DNA from 3 places in the Pseudomonas danubii genome. Region 1 is predicted to be linked to each of the others. Evidence: predicted binding sites of a transcription regulator. Region 1 holds the regulator's gene; each other region holds the start of a gene.
What was found. Region 1 encodes sigma-54, which starts transcription at its own class of promoters, with help from an activator protein. Its sites were predicted from a motif close to ANTGGCATNNANNTTGCTNT; they were not measured.

Region 1 (5,771 bases):
CGTGAGCGATACGTTGCTGGGTTTTGGCGCTGGGGTGATGCTGGCGGCGACGGCGTTTTCGCTGATTGTTCCCGGTATTGCCGCTGCTCAAGACTTGGGCTTGTCTGCCTGGGGCTCCAGTGGCCTGGTTTGCGCCGGCATCATGCTGGGGGCTTTTGGCTTGTTCCTGGTGGATCGCAAGGTGTCGGGAGCCAGCCCCGAAGTGCTGGTAGGTACGGCGGAGCATCCGGTGATTGCGCCACGCATCTGGCTGTTTGTCTTTGCCATCATTGCCCACAACATTCCGGAAGGCATGGCGGTGGGGGTGTCGGCAGGGGGCGGCATGGCGGATGCGGACAGCTTGGCCATGGGTATTGCCCTGCAGGATGTGCCGGAGGGGTTGGTGATCGCTCTGGTGCTGGCGGGGGCGGGGATGTCGCGGGTCAGGGCATTTCTGATTGGCGCCGCTTCAGGCTTGGTGGAGCCGGTCTTTGCCTTGCTCTGTGCCTGGTTGGTCAGTCTGGCGCAGGTGCTGCTGCCGCTGGGTTTGGCCCTGGCGGCGGGAGCCATGTTGCTGGTGGTGACTCATGAAGTCATTCCCGAGTCCCGTCGCAATGGTCACGAAAAGCTTGCCAGCCTCGGATTGTGCATCGGCTTTTGCCTGATGATGGTGATGGATACGGCGCTCGCCTGAGGGCCGTTTGGCGAGTGGCCCGCAGGGGCTTACTCGCCCTCGTCGAAGTAGTTGTTGATCAATGCCACCAGCGCATTCAGCGCTTCCTGTTCTTGCTCGCCTTCGGTCTTCAGATGGATCTTGGTGCCCTTGCCTGCGGCGAGCATCATCATGGCCATGATGCTTTTGCCGTCCACCATTGACTCCGGGCTCCTGCCGGCGCGGATCTGGCAGGGGAACTGTCCCGCTACACCGACGAATTTGGCTGAGGCGCGGGCGTGCAAACCCAGTTTGTTGATGATCTCGATTTCCAGAGCTGGCATCGCGGGGTAGATCCTTTCAGCTAAGGTCGCGGTGGCGAACCTGGACGTTCTTCAGGGTTTTTTGCAACACCTTGCCCAGGCGCTCGGTCAGGTACACGGAGCGGTGATGTCCGCCGGTGCAGCCAATGGCAATGGTCACGTAGGCGCGGTTGCTGGCAGCGAAGCGTGGCAGCCACTTGAGCAGATAGCTTTCGATGTCCTGGAACATTTCTTCGACATCGGGCTGTGCGGCCAGGTATTCGGCCACGGGAGCGTCCAGACCGGATTGGGCGCGCAGTTCGGGCTTCCAGTACGGATTGGGCAGGCAGCGCACGTCAAACACCAGGTCGGCGTCCACCGGCATGCCGCGCTTGAAACCGAAAGACTCCACCAGGAACGCGGTCCCGGGTTCGGGTTGGTTCAGCAGGCGCAGCTTGATGGTGTCCCGCAACTGGTAGAGGTTCAGATTGGTGGTGTTGACCTTGAGGTCGGCCAGATCGACGATCGGCCCCAGCAGTTGAGTCTCATCGTGGATGGCTTCAGCCAGCGAGCGATTGGCACTGCTCAGCGGGTGGCGCCGCCGGGTTTCCGAGAAACGCTTGAGCAGGGTTTCCTCATCGGCGTCCAGATAGAGCACGTCGCACTGGATATGCCGGCTGCGCACTTCTTCCAGCAACTCGGGGAAGCGCGACAGATGGCTGGGCAGGTTTCGGGCGTCGATGGAAACCGCTACCAGAGGTTGTGCCAGTTCCGTGTGAATCAACGCGCGCTCGGCCAGCTCGGGCAGCAAGCCGGCGGGAAGGTTGTCGATGCAGTAGTAGCCGTGGTCCTCAAGAACATCGAGGGCGGTGCTTTTACCTGAGCCGGAGCGGCCGCTGACAATGATCAAGCGCATGGTTACTGACCGTTTTGCTCGTCCAGGACAACCTGATACAAGGCTTCATTGCTGGTGGCACTGCGCAGCCGGTCACGGACTTCCTTGCGATCGAGCATGCTGGCGATCTGCCGGAGCAGTTCCAGGTGTGCGTCGGTAGCGGCTTCCGGAACCAGGAGGACGAACAGCAGATCCACGGGTGCACCGTCGATGGCGTCGAAATCGATCGGAGCGTCCAGGTGCATCAATGCACTGATAGGCGACTCACAGCCTTTGAGGCGGCAGTGGGGAATGGCGATGCCGTTGCCAAAACCGGTGGAACCGAGTTTTTCACGGGCGATCAGGCTCTCGAAGACATCCTGCATCTCCAGATCAGGCACTTCGCGGCTGATCAGGTTGGCAATTTGTTCGAGGGCGCGTTTTTTACTGCCGCCCGGCACGTTCACCAGGGAACGGCCGGGGGTCAGGATGCTTTCAAGTCGGATCATGAGAGGGGAGTGTTAGCGACCCGTGCCTTGGAGAAGGTGGAGTTGCTTTTCCTTATGCTTTTTCAGTTGGCGGTCAAGCTTGTCCGTGAGCAGGTCGATTGCGGCATACATATCGTCATGTTCTGCATTGGCGACGACCTCCCCACCGTGGATGTGCAGGGTGGCTTCGATTTTCTGCTTCAGCTTCTCGACAGCCATGGTGACCTGCACATTGGTAATCTTGTCGAAGTGCCGCTCCAGCCGGTCGAGTTTCTCGCCGATGTAAGCGCGCAGAGGTTCAGTCACTTCGAGTTGGTGTCCACTGATGTTGACTTGCATACAGCTTCTCCTTCGTTGCCAGTGCATAACGCGACAGGCTGGGTTGCCTGCCACCTAGACCGCGTTTGAAACCGACTTTCGGCCTGTTTCAAACACACTCTGAAACGCTGTGGCCAGCCCTGCGGCTACATCAACCGCTTCCGTTCGCTGGAAGGCGCGATCCCAAGGGATTCGCGGTACTTGGCGACGGTACGACGGGCTACCTGAATGCCTTGTGCCTCCAGTAAACCAGCGATCTTGCTGTCACTCAACGGCTTTTTCTGATTTTCCGCAGCCACCAGTTTTTTGATGATCGCGCGGATCGCCGTGGACGAGCATTCGCCGCCTTCGGAGGTGCTGACGTGGCTGGAGAAAAAGTATTTCAGTTCATATATGCCCCGGGGGGTATGCATGAATTTTTGCGTGGTTACACGGGAAATGGTCGATTCGTGCATGCCCACAGCTTCAGCGATGTCATGCAGAACCAGAGGTTTCATGGCTTCGTCGCCGTACTCCAGGAAGCCTCGTTGGTGCTCGACGATCTGAGTGGCGACTTTCATCAGGGTTTCGTTGCGGCTCTGCAGGCTCTTGATGAACCAGCGAGCTTCCTGCAACTGATTGCGCATGAAGGTGTTGTCGGCACTGGTGTCGGCGCGGCGAACAAAGCCGGCGTACTGTGCGTTGACCCGCAGGCGTGGCACGGACTCCTGATTCAGCTCCACCAGCCAGCGCTCGTTGTCCTTGCGCACGATGACGTCCGGGACCACGTATTCGGCTTCGCTGGATTCGATCTGTGAGCCCGGGCGCGGGTTGAGGCTTTGCACCAGTTCGATGACCTGGCGCAGCTCGTCTTCCTTGAGCTTCATGCGGCGCATCAGCTGGCTGTAGTCGCGACTGCCCAGGAGGTCGATGTAGTCACTGACCAGGCGCTGGGCTTCGCTCAGCCAGGGAGTTTTCGCTGGCAGTTGGCGCAGTTGCAGCAGCAGGCATTCACCCAGGTTGCGGGCGCCGATGCCGGCTGGCTCGAATTGCTGGATGCGGTGCAGGACGGCTTCGATCTCGTCCAGCTCGATGTCCAACTCCGGATCGAAGGCCTCGAGAATCTCTTCAAGGGTTTCGTCCAGGTAACCCTGATTGTTGATGCAATCGATCAGGGTCACGGCGATCAGGCGGTCGGTATCCGACATTGGCGCCAGGTTCAGTTGCCAGAGCAGGTGGCTTTGCAGGCTCTCGCCGGCCGATGTGCGAGTGGTGAAGTCCCATTCATCATCATCACTGCTGGGCAGGCTGCTGGCGCTGGTCTGGTAGACGTCTTCCCACGCGGTGTCCACCGGTAGCTCGTTGGGGATGCGTTCGTTCCATTCGCCTTCCTCGAGGTTATCCACCGTGGGGGCGGTTTCCTGGTAGGAGGGTTCCTGAATCTCGGTGTTGGGTTTGGACTCGGTGTTGTCGGCCAAGGGGTCGCTGTTGTCGAAGTCTTCGCCATCTTCCTGGCGTTCGAGCATCGGGTTGGACTCCAGGGCCTCCTGGATTTCCTGTTGCAGGTCCAGGGTCGACAATTGGAGCAGGCGGATGGCCTGTTGCAGCTGCGGTGTCATCGTCAGCTGCTGGCCCATTCTCAGGACTAGCGATGGTTTCATGGCAGGGGCTTAACACCTTATTTGCCGGCGCACATGCGCCATCCACTACAGGGCGCCGGAGCGCCAAACATAAGCAAATTATATGCCTGAAACTGAAGTGTTTGCCTAGAGCGCTGTAACAATAAAATCAGTAGGGATTTATTGTTCCTGGCGCTCTGGCATCTAGCCCGACACCTCAGCCTTTACAGGCGGAACTCATGGCCCAGGTAGACTTCCTTGACCAATTCGTTGGCCAGGATGGTCTCGGAGTCGCCTTCGGCAATCAGTTGCCCGTCATTGACGATATAGGCGGTTTCACAGATGTCCAGGGTTTCGCGGACATTGTGGTCGGTGATCAGCACCCCGATGCCCTTGGCCTTCAGGTGGTGGATGATCTGCTTGATATCGCCGACCGAGATCGGGTCCACGCCGGCGAAGGGTTCGTCCAGCAGGATGAACTTGGGCGCGGTGGCCAGGGCGCGGGCGATTTCCACGCGACGGCGCTCACCACCGGACAGGCTCATGCCGAGGTTGTCGCGGATATGGTTGATGTGGAACTCCTGCAGCAGGCTTTCCAGTTCCTGGCGACGGCCGGCCTTGTCGAGTTCCTTGCGGGTCTCGAGGATGGCCATGATGTTGTCGGCCACCGACAGCTTGCGGAAGATCGAGGCTTCCTGTGGCAGGTAGCCGATGCCGGCGCGGGCGCGACCGTGCATCGGTTGGTGGCTGACATCCAGGTCGTCGATCAGGACGCGGCCCTGGTCGGCCTGGACCAGGCCGACGATCATGTAGAAACAGGTGGTCTTGCCGGCGCCGTTGGGGCCGAGCAGGCCGACGATCTGGCCGCTGTCGATGGACAGGCTGACATCACGCACGACCTGACGGCTCTTGTAGCTCTTGGCCAGGTGCTGAGCTTTCAGAGTTGCCATTACTGGGCCTTTTGCTCGTCGGTTTTCTTTTTCGGCTGGATGACCATGTCGATCCGCGGACGTGGCGCGGTGACCGAGCTGCCATTGGCGCGACCGGCGTTAGCCACTTGCTTGACGGTGTCGTAGACGATCTTCTCGCCTTCGGTGGTGTTGCCGTCGTTGATGACCTTGGCTTTGTCGATCAGCACGATGCGATTCTGCTGAGCGTGGTACTGGATGGTCACGGCGTAGGCCTGAACCGGTTTCGGGTCGGTCTGCTTCTGCAGCTGCTCGAAGTAGGCGAGGTTGCCCACCGACGTCACTACGTCGATTTCGCCGCTCTGGGCTCGGGTGATGGTCACGGTGTTGCCAGTGATCTTCATCGAACCCTGGGTGATGATCACATCGCCCTTGTAGGTGGCTACGCCGTTCTTATCGTCCAACTGGGCGTCGTCGGCCTGGATGCGGATTGGCTGTTGGCTATCGTTCGGCAGAGCCCAGGCGCTCACGCTTCCCAGTGCTGCGCCCAGACTGAGCAAAATAGGGAGGGTTTTAACGAGCCTCATACTGTCCTCTTACGTTCGATAGCAGGTTCATCCTGCCGTCTTTCAAATACGCTTTCATTCCCTTG
Region 2 (5,771 bases), 800 kb from region 1:
TGCTGATTGCCGAGCAGATTCTGATCGGTGCGGTGCTGGGGTTTTCCCTGCAGCTGTTCTTCCAGTCCTTTGTGATCGCCGGGCAGATCGTGGCGATCCAGATGGGCATGGGCTTCGCTTCCATGGTCGACCCTACCAACGGCGTCTCGGTGGCGGTGATCGGGCAGTTTTTCACCATGCTGGTGACCCTGCTGTTCCTGGCCATGAACGGCCATCTGGTGGTCTTTGAAGTCCTTACCGAAAGCTTCACCACCCTGCCAGTGGGCGGTGGCCTGATGGTCAACCACTACTGGGAGCTGGCGGGCAAGCTCGGTTGGGTCATGGGGGCTGCGCTGTTGCTGGTACTGCCGGCGATCACCGCGCTGCTGGTGGTCAACATCGCCTTTGGCGTGATGACCCGAGCCGCCCCGCAATTGAATATCTTCTCCATCGGCTTTCCCCTGACGCTGGTGCTCGGCATGGGCATTGTCTGGGTCAGCCTGGCTGACATTCTCAATCAGTATCAACCGCTGGCCTCCGAGGCCTTGCAGTTTTTACGCGAACTGGCAAAGGCGCGTTGAGCCATGGCAGAAAGCGAGAGCGGTCAGGACAAGACAGAAGACCCCACGGAGAAACGCAAGAAGGACTCCCGGGAAAAGGGTGAAATTGCCCGTTCCAAGGAGCTCAATACCCTGGCCGTCATGTTGGCAGGGGCGGGCGGCCTGCTGGTGTATGGCGGTGGTCTGGCCCAGGACCTGCTGGAAATCATGCGTCTGAATTTCTCCTTGCCCCGGGAGGTGCTGCTCAGCCCGGGAGCCATGGGGCAGTACCTGCTGCACTCGGGCAAGATCGCCATCCTGGCGGTGCAGCCGGTGCTGCTGACCTTGCTGCTGGCGGCCATCATCGGGCCGATTTCCCTCGGGGGCTGGTTGTTCGCGGGCAAGAGTCTGGCGCCCAAGTTCAGTCGGATGAATCCGGCTAGTGGTCTTAAGCGGATGTTTTCCACCAATGCGTTGATCGAGCTGCTCAAGGCCCTGGCCAAATTCGGCCTGGTGCTGTTCGTGGCGCTTTCGGTGCTGTCGGCGGACATTGATGATCTGCTGCGCATTGCCCACGAACCGCTTGAACTGGCGATCATCCACAGCGTCCAGGTGGTGGGCTGGAGCACGTTGTGGATGGCGTGCGGGCTGATCCTGATCGCGGCGGTGGATGTGCCGGTGCAGATTTACCAGGCCCATAAGAAGTTGTTGATGACCAAGCAGGAGGTGCGTGACGAGCACAAGGACCAGGAAGGTCGTCCTGAGGTCAAGCAGCGGATTCGCCAGACCCAGCGCGAGATGTCTCAGCGGCGGATGATGGCGGCAATCCCCGAGGCTGACGTGGTGATCACCAACCCGACTCACTACGCCGTTGCCCTCAAGTATGACGCCGAGAAGGGTGGGGCTCCGGTGTTGCTGGCCAAGGGCAGTGATTTCTTGGCCCTGAAAATCCGCGAGATTGCCGTGGCCCATGAAGTGATGCTGCTGGAGTCGCCGGCTTTGGCGCGTTCCATCTATTACTCCACTGAGCTTGAAGAAGAAATCCCTGCGGGCCTGTACCTGGCGGTGGCCCAGGTCCTGGCCTACGTCTATCAGATCCGCCAGCACCGCGCGGGCAAGGGCAAGCGTCCGGACCCGCTCAAGGACTTGCCGATTCCGGCGGATCTGCGGCGCGACACTGGCGGCAAGCAATCCTCGGGCGGCCCCATCGAGCCTGTGTAGCTGCAGGCATGCAGGGCCTGGCTTGCCAACGAGTGCGTCCTGCTTTCGTCAGAAAAATGGCTAATGGCCATTATTTCGCCTTGTAACCTTGTTTCTTGCAGCTGACCCAGGGCGCTTCGCTAGCCGACAATGGTGGTCCCGCGATCTTGTTCGCCGGTAGCCCGGTTCTTCCTGGTCAAGGATGGGATTGCGCCGCTTTGGCAAAGTTGGAAGGCTTCTTGCAGTAGCAGCCCCGAGCCGCTTCAGGCGTCAAAAGTTTGCTTTACGGAACGGGGTAAATCGGTGGATCGCTCTCAGTTAATCAACACGGCTCGCAGTAACCTGGTTGACCTCGGTCGAGGCAACCTGGGTGTACCTGTGCTGCTGTTGGTCATGCTGGCCATGATGATGCTGCCAGTGCCGGCGTTCCTGCTGGATGTGTTCTTCACCTTCAACATTGCCCTGTCGATCGTAGTCCTGCTGGTCTGTGTGTACGCCCTGCGACCACTGGATTTCGCGGTGTTCCCCACCATTCTGCTGGTAGCCACCTTGCTGCGGTTGGCACTCAACGTGGCCTCGACCCGGGTGGTGATGCTCCACGGTCAGGAAGGCCATGCCGCCGCCGGTAAGGTGATCCAGGCCTTCGGTGAGGTGGTGATCGGCGGTAACTATGTCGTGGGTATCGTGGTCTTCGCGATCCTCATGATCATCAACTTCGTGGTGGTGACCAAGGGTGCCGGACGGATCTCCGAGGTGAGCGCGCGCTTCACCCTGGATGCCATGCCCGGCAAACAGATGGCCATCGACGCTGACCTCAACGCCGGCCTGATCGATCAGAATCAGGCCAAGCTGCGCCGTCTGGAAGTGGCCCAGGAGGCCGAGTTCTACGGCTCCATGGACGGTGCCAGCAAATTCGTTCGCGGCGACGCCATCGCCGGCCTGCTGATCCTCTTCATCAACCTGATCGGCGGCATGGCGGTCGGTATCTTCCAGCACAACATGACCTTTGCCGACGCCGGCAAGGTCTATGCCTTGCTGACCATCGGTGACGGTTTGGTGGCGCAGTTGCCATCGCTGCTGCTGTCCACCGCGGCCGCCATCATGGTGACTCGTGCTTCGGGTTCCGAAGACATGGGCAAGCAGATCAACCGGCAGATGTTCGCTTCGCCCAAGGCGCTGGCAGTGGCTGCGGGCCTGATGGCGGTGATGGGGCTGGTGCCGGGCATGCCGCACTTCTCCTTCCTCAGCCTGGCGGCAGTGGCCGGTGGTGCGGCTTATCTGCTCTGGAGAAAGCAGAACCTGGTCAAGGTCAAGGCTCAGGAAGAAGTCCAGCGTCAGCAAGACTTGCTGCCTTCTCCGGCTCGGGCCATGGAGACCAAGGAGCTGGGTTGGGACGATGTGACTCCGATCGACATGATCGGCCTGGAAGTTGGCTACCGCCTGATTCCTTTGGTGGATCGCAACCAGGGCGGGCAACTGCTGGCGCGGATCAAGGGTGTGCGCAAGAAGCTGTCCCAGGACCTGGGCTTCCTTATGCCCACTGTGCATATCCGTGACAACCTGGACCTGGCCCCCAGTGCCTATCGCCTGACCCTGATGGGGGTGATCCTGGCGGAGGCCGAGATCTATCCGGATCGCGAACTGGCGATCAACCCCGGGCAGGTCTACGGCACCCTCAACGGTATCTCGGCCCGTGACCCGGCCTTTGGCCTGGAGGCGGTGTGGATCGAAATCAGCCAGCGGCCTCAGGCGCAGTCCCTGGGCTACACCGTAGTGGACGCCAGTACCGTGGTCGCCACCCACTTGAACCAGATTCTGTACAAGCACTCCAGCGAGCTGATTGGTCACGAGGAGGTGCAGCAGCTGCTGCAAGTGCTGGCCAAGAGTTCGCCGAAGCTGGCCGAGGAGTTGGTGCCGGGTGTGCTGTCGTTGTCGCAGTTGCTCAAGGTGTTGCAGGCGCTGCTGGCCGAACAGGTGCCGGTACGGGACATCCGCAGCATTGCCGAGGCGATCGCCAACAATGCCGCCAAGAGTCAAGATACTGCCGCTTTGGTTGCCGCGGTTCGGGTCGGCTTGTCTCGCGCCATCGTCCAAAGCATTGTAGGTACTGAGTCTGAGCTGCCTGTGATTACCTTGGAGCCAAGGTTGGAACAAATTTTGCTCAGCAGTTTGCAGAAGGCAGGACAAGGCCAGGAAGAAGGCGTTCTGCTGGAGCCAAGCATGGCTGAAAAGCTGCAACGTTCGCTGATCGAAGCGGCGCAGCGTCAAGAGATGCAAGGTCAACCGGTGATTCTGTTGGTAGCGGGTCCGGTCCGCGCCATGCTCTCGCGGTTCGGGCGTCTCGCCGTTCCCGGGTTGCATGTGCTGGCGTACCAGGAAATTCCCGACAACAAGCAAGTGACCATCGTTGCGACAGTAGGGCCCAACGGCTGAGGTAGTGGGTTATGCAAGTTAAGCGTTTTTTCGCCGCCGATATGCGTCAGGCCATGAAACTGGTTCGTGATGAGTTGGGCGCTGAAGCCGCCATTATCGGCAACCGGCGGATTGCCGGGGGCGTCGAGTTGACGGCTGCCCTGGATTACAAGTTGTCAGCCTTGTCGCCGCGGGTTCCGAACATGGAACTTGAAGACGAGTTGCGCAAGACCCAGTCGCGTATCGTCACCGCCCAGGCCGAACTGAGCCTGCGGGGCGAGGGCGACAGTGCCTCGATCACCAATCGCCAGTTGTTCGCCGGTCTGCCGTTGACTGCCGCCGAGCCGCTGATCGAGCCGACCCTGACCGAACGTCCGCGTCCGGCCCCGGCTCCTGTTGCTCCGGCGCCCGATAACCGGGCCTTGGACTCCATGCGTTTCGAACTCAACGGTCTGCGTGAGCTGCTGGAAGTGCAGTTGGGCTCCCTGGCCTGGAGCCAGTTGCAGGGCAGCCGCCCGGAGCAGGCCAACCTCTGGCGTCGCCTGCAGCGCATCGGCCTGTCCGGCCCGCTGGCGCGCGACCTGCTGGCACTGATCAGCGAAATCGACGAGCCCCGCCAGGCCTGGCGCATGTTGCTGGCGCACCTGGCGCGGATGATCCAGACCCCGGAAGTCGAGCCACTCGAAGAAGGGGGGGTGATTGCCATGGTCGGTCCTGCCGGCATGGGCAAGACCACCACCCTGGCCAAGCTGGCAGCGCGCTATGTACTCAAGTACGGCGCACAGAACATTGCCCTGGTGAGCATGGACAGCTTCCGTATTGGCGCCCAGGAGCAGCTCAAGACCCTGGGGCGCATCCTTAATGTGTCGGTGACCCATGTCGATCCTGGTCAGTCCCTGGCTCAAGCCCTGGACCCGCTGCTGCGCAAGCGCGTGGTGTTGATCGACACCGCCGGCCTGCAAGCCAGCGACCCGGCGTTGCGCATGCAACTGGAAAGCCTGGCCGGTCGTGGGATTCGGGCGAAGAATTACCTGGTGCTGGCCACCACCAGCCAGAAGCAGGTGCTGACGGCTGCCTACCACAGCTACAAGCGCTGCGGTCTGGCCGGTTGCATCCTCACGAAACTGGATGAAACAGCTAGTCTTGGCGAGGTCTTGAGCCTGGCCATCAGTCACGAATTGCCAGTGGCCTATCTCACCGATGGCCCACGGATTCCCGACGATTTGCATCTGCCTCGCCGTCACCAGTTGGTGAGTCGTGCTGTCAGTGTGCAGATGCAGGAAGAACCCAGCGAAGAAGCCATGGCCGACATGTTCGCTGACCTCTATCACAGCCCGACCAAGCGGGTCGGCTGAGGTAGACATGAATAGATTGCAGTGTATCTACATCGATGGTCTGCCATGCATTGTTCCAATGGTGAACGCGCAGCCAGTTATGTGGCCCCGTCTAAGTAAGACAAGGTAAAGAAAGAACATGGGCAGCATGCATCCCGTACAGGTGATTGCGGTGACCGGCGGCAAAGGTGGCGTCGGCAAGACTAATGTGTCAGTGAACTTGTCCCTGGCTCTGGCTGAGCTCGGTCGGCGGGTCTTGCTGCTGGACGCCGATCTGGGACTGGCCAACGTCGATGTCCTACTGGGT
Region 3 (5,771 bases), 750 kb from region 1:
CCTCCATTATCCGCTTCGGGCCTTTCTTCATGCGTATCAAAGTTCACTGCCAGAACCGCATCGGCATCCTGCGGGACATCCTCAATCTGCTGGTGGAATACGGGATCAACGTGGCCCGGGGCGAGGTGGGGGGCGAGCATGGCAACGCCATCTATCTGCACTGTCCGAACCTGATCAACCTGCAGTTCCAGGCATTGCGCCCCAAGTTCGAATCCATCGCCGGAGTGTTTGGCGTCAAAAGGGTCGGGCTGATGCCCAGCGAGCGTCGGCATATGGAGCTCAATGCGCTGCTGGGTGCCCTGGAGTTCCCGGTGCTGTCCATCGACATGGGCGGCTCCATCGTGGCCGCCAACCGAGCGGCAGCGCAGTTGCTGGGCGTGCGGGTGGATGAAGTGCCGGGGATTCCGCTGTCACGCTACGCCGAGGACTTCGATTTGCCGGAGTTGGTGCGGGCCAACCAGTCGCGGATCAACGGGCTGCGGGTCAAGGTCAAGGGCGACGTGTTTCTGGCGGACATCGCCCCGCTGCAATCCGAGCACGATGACAGCGAGGCTATGGCCGGTGCGGTATTGACCCTGCATCGGGCGGATCGGGTTGGTGAGCGTATCTACAATGTGCGCAAGCAGGAGCTGCGGGGCTTTGACAGTATTTTCCAGAGCTCGAAAGTCATGGCAGCGGTGGTGCGGGAAGCCCGGCGCATGGCGCCCCTGGATGCGCCTCTGTTGATTGAAGGCGAGACCGGCACCGGCAAGGAGTTGCTGGCCCGCGCCTGCCACCTGGCCAGCCCTCGGGGCCAGTCGCCGCTGATGGCTCTGAACTGCGCCGGGCTGCCGGAATCCATGGCCGAGACCGAGCTGTTCGGCTATGGCCCCGGGGCCTTCGAAGGGGCTCGGGCCGAGGGCAAGCTCGGGCTGCTGGAGCTGACGGCCGGCGGCACGCTGTTTCTCGATGGTGTGGGGGAAATGAGCCCGCGCCTGCAGGTCAAGTTGCTGCGTTTCCTCCAGGATGGCTGCTTCCGTCGTGTCGGCAGTGACGAGGAGGTGTACCTGGATGTGCGGGTGATCTGTGCGACTCAGGTGGATCTGTCCGAACTCTGTGCCCGGGGCGAGTTTCGCCAGGACCTGTACCACCGACTCAACGTGCTGTCCCTGCATATTCCGCCGCTGCGCGAATGCCTCGATGGTTTGACGCCCCTGGTGGAGCACTTCCTCGATCAGGCCAGTCGCCAGATCGGCTGTCCGCTGCCACGGTTGGCTCCGGCGGCCATGGAGCGCCTCAGTCACTATCACTGGCCGGGCAATGTCCGGCAGTTGGAGAACGTGCTGTTCCAGGCGGTCTCGCTGTGTGATGGCGGCATGGTCAAGGCCGAGCATATCCGTCTGCCGGACTATGGCGCGCGCCAGCCCCTGGGGGACTTTTCCCTGGAAGGCGGCCTTGAGCAGATTGTCGGTCGCTTTGAAAAGGCGGTGCTGGAAAGTCTCTATGCCGAGCATCCCAGCAGTCGGCAACTGGGCAAGCGCCTGGGGGTTTCCCATACCACCATCGCCAACAAGTTGCGCCAGTACGAGGTCGGCAAGGAGTCGCCGGAATGAAAAAAGCCCCGCTTATGAAGCGGGGCTTTTCGTTTGGCTCGGGGCTGGCTGTCTTCAGATATGGAAGTAGCCGACACAGGAGTCAAAAGGCAGGCGCTTGAGTTCGATCTTGTTCATGTCGAACACTTCGCGCAGGGCCTTGGTTTCGCCCGGGAAGTTGCGGTAGGCGACTTCGTCGAGAACCACGATAGCGCCCTTGGGCATGTACGGCAGGAAGGTTTCCAGGGCGACCTTGGTGGGCTCGTACAGGTCGGTGTCGAGGATCAGCATGGCCACTACCAGGTCCGGACGCGACTTGACGAATTCCGGCACGGTCTTGCAGATGTCGCCCTTGACCAGCTCGCAGCGCGGGATGCGGTTCACCGGACGCAGCAGGTCGTTGGCATCGATCATGTCCTGGATCAGCGACTGGTCGGTGTCGGAGAACATGCTTTCGTTGATGTCGGCCGGGTCCTCGTCCTTGTTGATGCTGGTGAAGCCTTCGAAGGTGTCGAAGCCGACGATGGAGCGGTTGATGGCATAAGGCTCGAGGATCATCGACAGGTGCATGTAGAGCATCAGCGAGTTGCCCTTGTACACGCCGCACTCGATGATCGCCCCGGGCACATCCATGACCTTCTTGAACAGCTCCATGCGCGACAGCGCGGCGGTGACGTTGATGCGGTTGGCGAAGACGAAGGGCGCGTCGGCTACGTACTCGGCGTCGACCCGCTTGAGTACGCCGGCGCGGGTTTCGTTGTATTGGGCTTCGGCGGGGGTAAGGCGACGTTTGGTCATGGCTTGAATCCTTGGAAATTCGAGAAGTCGTGGGCGTGGAAGTAGTCTTTGAAGCCGGAGCCGACGTCGGGGCAGGCGCTGTCTACGTTGGGGGCTCCGCGGTTGTGTTTCAGGTCTTCGAGGTGCATCAGGCGGAAGTCCACGCTGAAGCGGGTGCGGTCGGTACGGTTGGGGACAGTGCCGTGCAGGTGCGAGCCGGAGAACACCAGCATCTCGCCTGAGTTGCCGGCGATGCGCAGTTCAGAGCTGTCGTCGATCTCCCCCAGGGGCACCGGGTGGACCCGTACTTCTTCGGTCAGGTTGTCCTTGGCCTTGTGTCGCTGGTTGCTGATCCAGTCCTTCAGGCTCCAGTCCTTCGAGGTGTTGGCCACCGGCTTCTCGAAGTAGCTGGGGTTGATCATCATGGTCTGGTCCGGGGTGATGGTGTAGACCGGCATCCAGGTGTTGATCTGGCAATCCACGCTGCCGTACCAGCTGTCGCGATGAGGCTTGTAGGCGTAGCTGACGCCAGCGTGCAGGTAGTCGTAGTTGGGCACGACCCGCAGGCGCGGTACGTCGAAAATGTAGTCCCGAGGATCGATGCCGATCTCGTGAATGAAGCCAAGGATCAGATCCTTGACGCGCTGGCTGTTGGTGAACTGGCCCTTGAGTCGGGTAACCCGGCTGACGAACTCTTCTACCGGCATCATCGTGTGCAGAGCCTGGTGGTTGGTTTCGCCATCGAATGCCGCGGTGATGCTTTCCTTGGCGTACCCGCAGAGTTCTTTTGCGGTGGCCAGGTCAGTGTCCAGGAAGATATCCCCGGAATAGATGGCTTCCTTGAAGTCAGCTGTCTTGCGCAGCTGATTGAGGTACAGGTTCAAAGTGGTTCTCCTTGGCAGTCACTGGCTTAGGTGTCGGCCACCCCTGCGCAAACTGAAGTTGCGATAGCCAGTCACTGTGCCTAGCAAGATCCGTTCACAAAGTGTCCAGCTCGAGTGCGGAACGAACCCGGGGCGTGCGACCGAGACTTGCCGTTAGCGGCATAAGTCCGCCGTTTTTTCGTCTCTCATTCCGCCCTGAAAAACCCGTTGCTCGCGGCAAAGCCCCGGCCTGCATGGGGAGCGCTGTTGGAAGTTAAAGTTGGTGTAGAAATTGCTTACGCCATGCTCAGTACAGTGTGGGGCGGCAAACGTCCGGCAGATGAGGAACGATTGTGGACAAGTACCTTTATGTGGCAATGACCGGCGCCAGCCAGAATGCTCTGGCGCAAAAGGCTCATGCCAACAATCTGGCGAACATCTCCACCAACGGTTTTCAGCGCGACCTGGAGCAGGCGCGCGCGATGCCGGTGTTTGGTGACAGTTTTCCGGCGCGGGCCTTTGCCATGGGGGAGCGGCCGGCAACGGATTTTACTCCCGGCTCCATGGTGGAAACCGGCCGTGACCTGGACGTGGCCGTCAGCGGCAAGGGCTGGATCGCCGTGCAGAGCCCCGATGGCAGCGAAAGCTATGTGCGTACCGGCAGTTTGAATGTCGACGCTCTGGGCGTGCTGCGTGCAGGCAATGGCATGCCGGTCATGGGCAATGGCGGTCCTATCGCCGTGCCGCCAGAGCAGAAGATCGAAGTCGGCCAGGACGGCACCATCAGCATTCGTGCCATGGGTGAAGGTCCGCGGGTCATGGCCGAGGTCGATCGCATCAAGCTGGTCAATCCGGATATCAAGAACCTGACCAAGGGCCTGGATGGGTCGATCAAGACCAAGGACGGCCAGCCGGCGCCTGCCGATGCCAATGTGCAGTTGGTCTCGGGGTTCCTGGAGTCGAGCAACGTCAATGCCGTGGAAGAAATGACCGCGGTGCTGGCCTTGTCCCGCCAGTTCGAATTGCACGTCAAGATGATGAACAGCGCCAAAGAAGACGACCAGGCCATGGCTCGGGTCTTGCAGATCAGCTAATTACCAGTATCTAGCGCCGTAAAACAGGCGCGAGAGGAGAATCGAATGCTTCCGGCTCTATGGGTTGCCAAAACCGGTCTGTCCGCCCAGGACACCAACCTGAGTGTTATTTCCAACAACCTGGCGAACGTCTCGACCACGGGTTTCAAACGTGATCGCGCCGAGTTCCAGGACCTGCTGTATCAGATCAAGCGCCAGCCCGGTGCCCAGTCGACCCAGGACAGCGAACTGCCAACCGGCCTGCAGGTCGGTACCGGTGTGCGCATTGTCGGGACTCAGAAGAACTTCACTGCCGGCAGCCTGCAGACCACCGAGCAGCCTCTGGACCTGGCCATCAATGGCCGTGGTTTCTTCCAGATCCTGCAGCCCGACGGCACCACGGCCTATACCCGTGACGGTACGTTCCACCTCAATTCCGATGGCCAGATCGTCACTGCCAGCGGTTTTGCCCTGGAGCCTGCGGTGGTTGTGCCCAACGACGCACAGACCTTCACCGTGGGTCAGGACGGCACCGTATCCATCACCATCGCCGGCAACCCGGCTTCCCAGGTGATCGGTAACCTGCAAACCGCCGACTTCATCAACCCGGCTGGCCTGCAGTCCCAGGGCAACAACCTGTTCCTGGAAACCGCCGCCAGTGGCGCGCCGCAAATTGGTACTCCAGGCCTTAACGGCTTCGGCACCACGCTGCAGAACACCCTGGAAGCGTCCAACGTCAGCACCGTTGAGGAGATGGTCAACATGATCACCACCCAGCGGGCCTACGAGATGAACTCCAAGGTGATCTCCACTGCGGACCAGATGCTCTCGTTCATTACGCAGAAGCTGTAATCAAGTCTTGAGGTCGCCACGGGTCTGAAGTGGCGCACCGGCAACATCGTGAGGAAGGGTCATGAATCGGTTTATGTGTGTTCTAGCGCTGAGTGGGAGTGCCGTGCTCGCGGGCTGTGTTGCTCCGCCGCCCAAGCCCAATGACCCTTATTACGCCCCGGTGTTGCCGCGCACGCCGCTGCCTTCCGCGTCCAACAACGGCTCGATCTACCAGGCCGGTTTTGAGCAGAACCTGTACAGCGACCGCAAGGCGTTCCGGGTGGGTGACATCATTACCATCACCCTGAACGAGCGGACCAGTGCCAGCAAGGGCGCCAACTCGGCCCTGAACAAGACCAGCTCCAACAGCATCGGCCTGACCTCGCTGTTTGGCGCTGTGCCCAATGTCAACAACCCGTTGAGCGATGGCGACCTGACGTTGAATGCCGGCTACAGCGGTAATCGCGCCACCAAGGGCGACAGTAAGGCCGCGCAGAGCAACAGCCTGACCGGTTCGATCACCGTCACCGTGGCCGATGTATTGCCCAACGGCATCATCGCGGTGCGCGGCGAGAAGTGGATGACGCTCAACACCGGCGACGAACTGGTGCGCATTGCCGGTCTGGTACGGGCAGACGATATCGCTACCGACAACA

Region 2: a site for sigma-54 is predicted at 1,802-1,821, ahead of flhA (flagellar biosynthesis protein FlhA). Genes of this name have one in related genera too.
Region 3: a site for sigma-54 is predicted at 3,502-3,521, ahead of PFZ56_RS13925 (flagellar basal body rod protein FlgF). Genes of this name have one in related genera too.

Annotation. Positions count from the first base shown of each region.
Region 1 covers NZ_CP116502.1:2,251,390-2,257,160, forward strand. The annotation lists gene PFZ56_RS10405 (ZIP family metal transporter) at 1-673, shown strand, start outside; gene PFZ56_RS10410 (HPr family phosphocarrier protein) at 703-975, opposite strand; gene rapZ (RNase adapter RapZ) at 992-1,849, opposite strand; gene ptsN (PTS IIA-like nitrogen regulatory protein PtsN) at 1,852-2,316, opposite strand; gene hpf (ribosome hibernation-promoting factor, HPF/YfiA family) at 2,329-2,634, opposite strand; gene PFZ56_RS10430 (RNA polymerase factor sigma-54) at 2,760-4,253, opposite strand; gene lptB (LPS export ABC transporter ATP-binding protein) at 4,436-5,161, opposite strand; gene lptA (lipopolysaccharide transport periplasmic protein LptA) at 5,161-5,706, opposite strand; gene lptC (LPS export ABC transporter periplasmic protein LptC) at 5,693-5,771, opposite strand, start outside.
Region 2 covers NZ_CP116502.1:3,054,163-3,059,933, forward strand. The annotation lists gene fliR (flagellar biosynthetic protein FliR) at 1-560, shown strand, start outside; gene flhB (flagellar biosynthesis protein FlhB) at 564-1,739, shown strand; gene flhA (flagellar biosynthesis protein FlhA) at 2,022-4,151, shown strand; gene flhF (flagellar biosynthesis protein FlhF) at 4,163-5,485, shown strand; gene fleN (flagellar synthesis regulator FleN) at 5,604-5,771, shown strand, end outside.
Region 3 covers NZ_CP116502.1:2,998,703-3,004,473, forward strand. The annotation lists gene PFZ56_RS13905 (hypothetical protein) at 1-47, opposite strand, end outside; gene PFZ56_RS13910 (sigma-54-dependent transcriptional regulator) at 30-1,592, shown strand; gene PFZ56_RS13915 (TylF/MycF/NovP-related O-methyltransferase) at 1,647-2,369, opposite strand; gene PFZ56_RS13920 (hypothetical protein) at 2,366-3,232, opposite strand; gene PFZ56_RS13925 (flagellar basal body rod protein FlgF) at 3,565-4,305, shown strand; gene flgG (flagellar basal-body rod protein FlgG) at 4,351-5,136, shown strand; gene flgH (flagellar basal body L-ring protein FlgH) at 5,198-5,771, shown strand, end outside.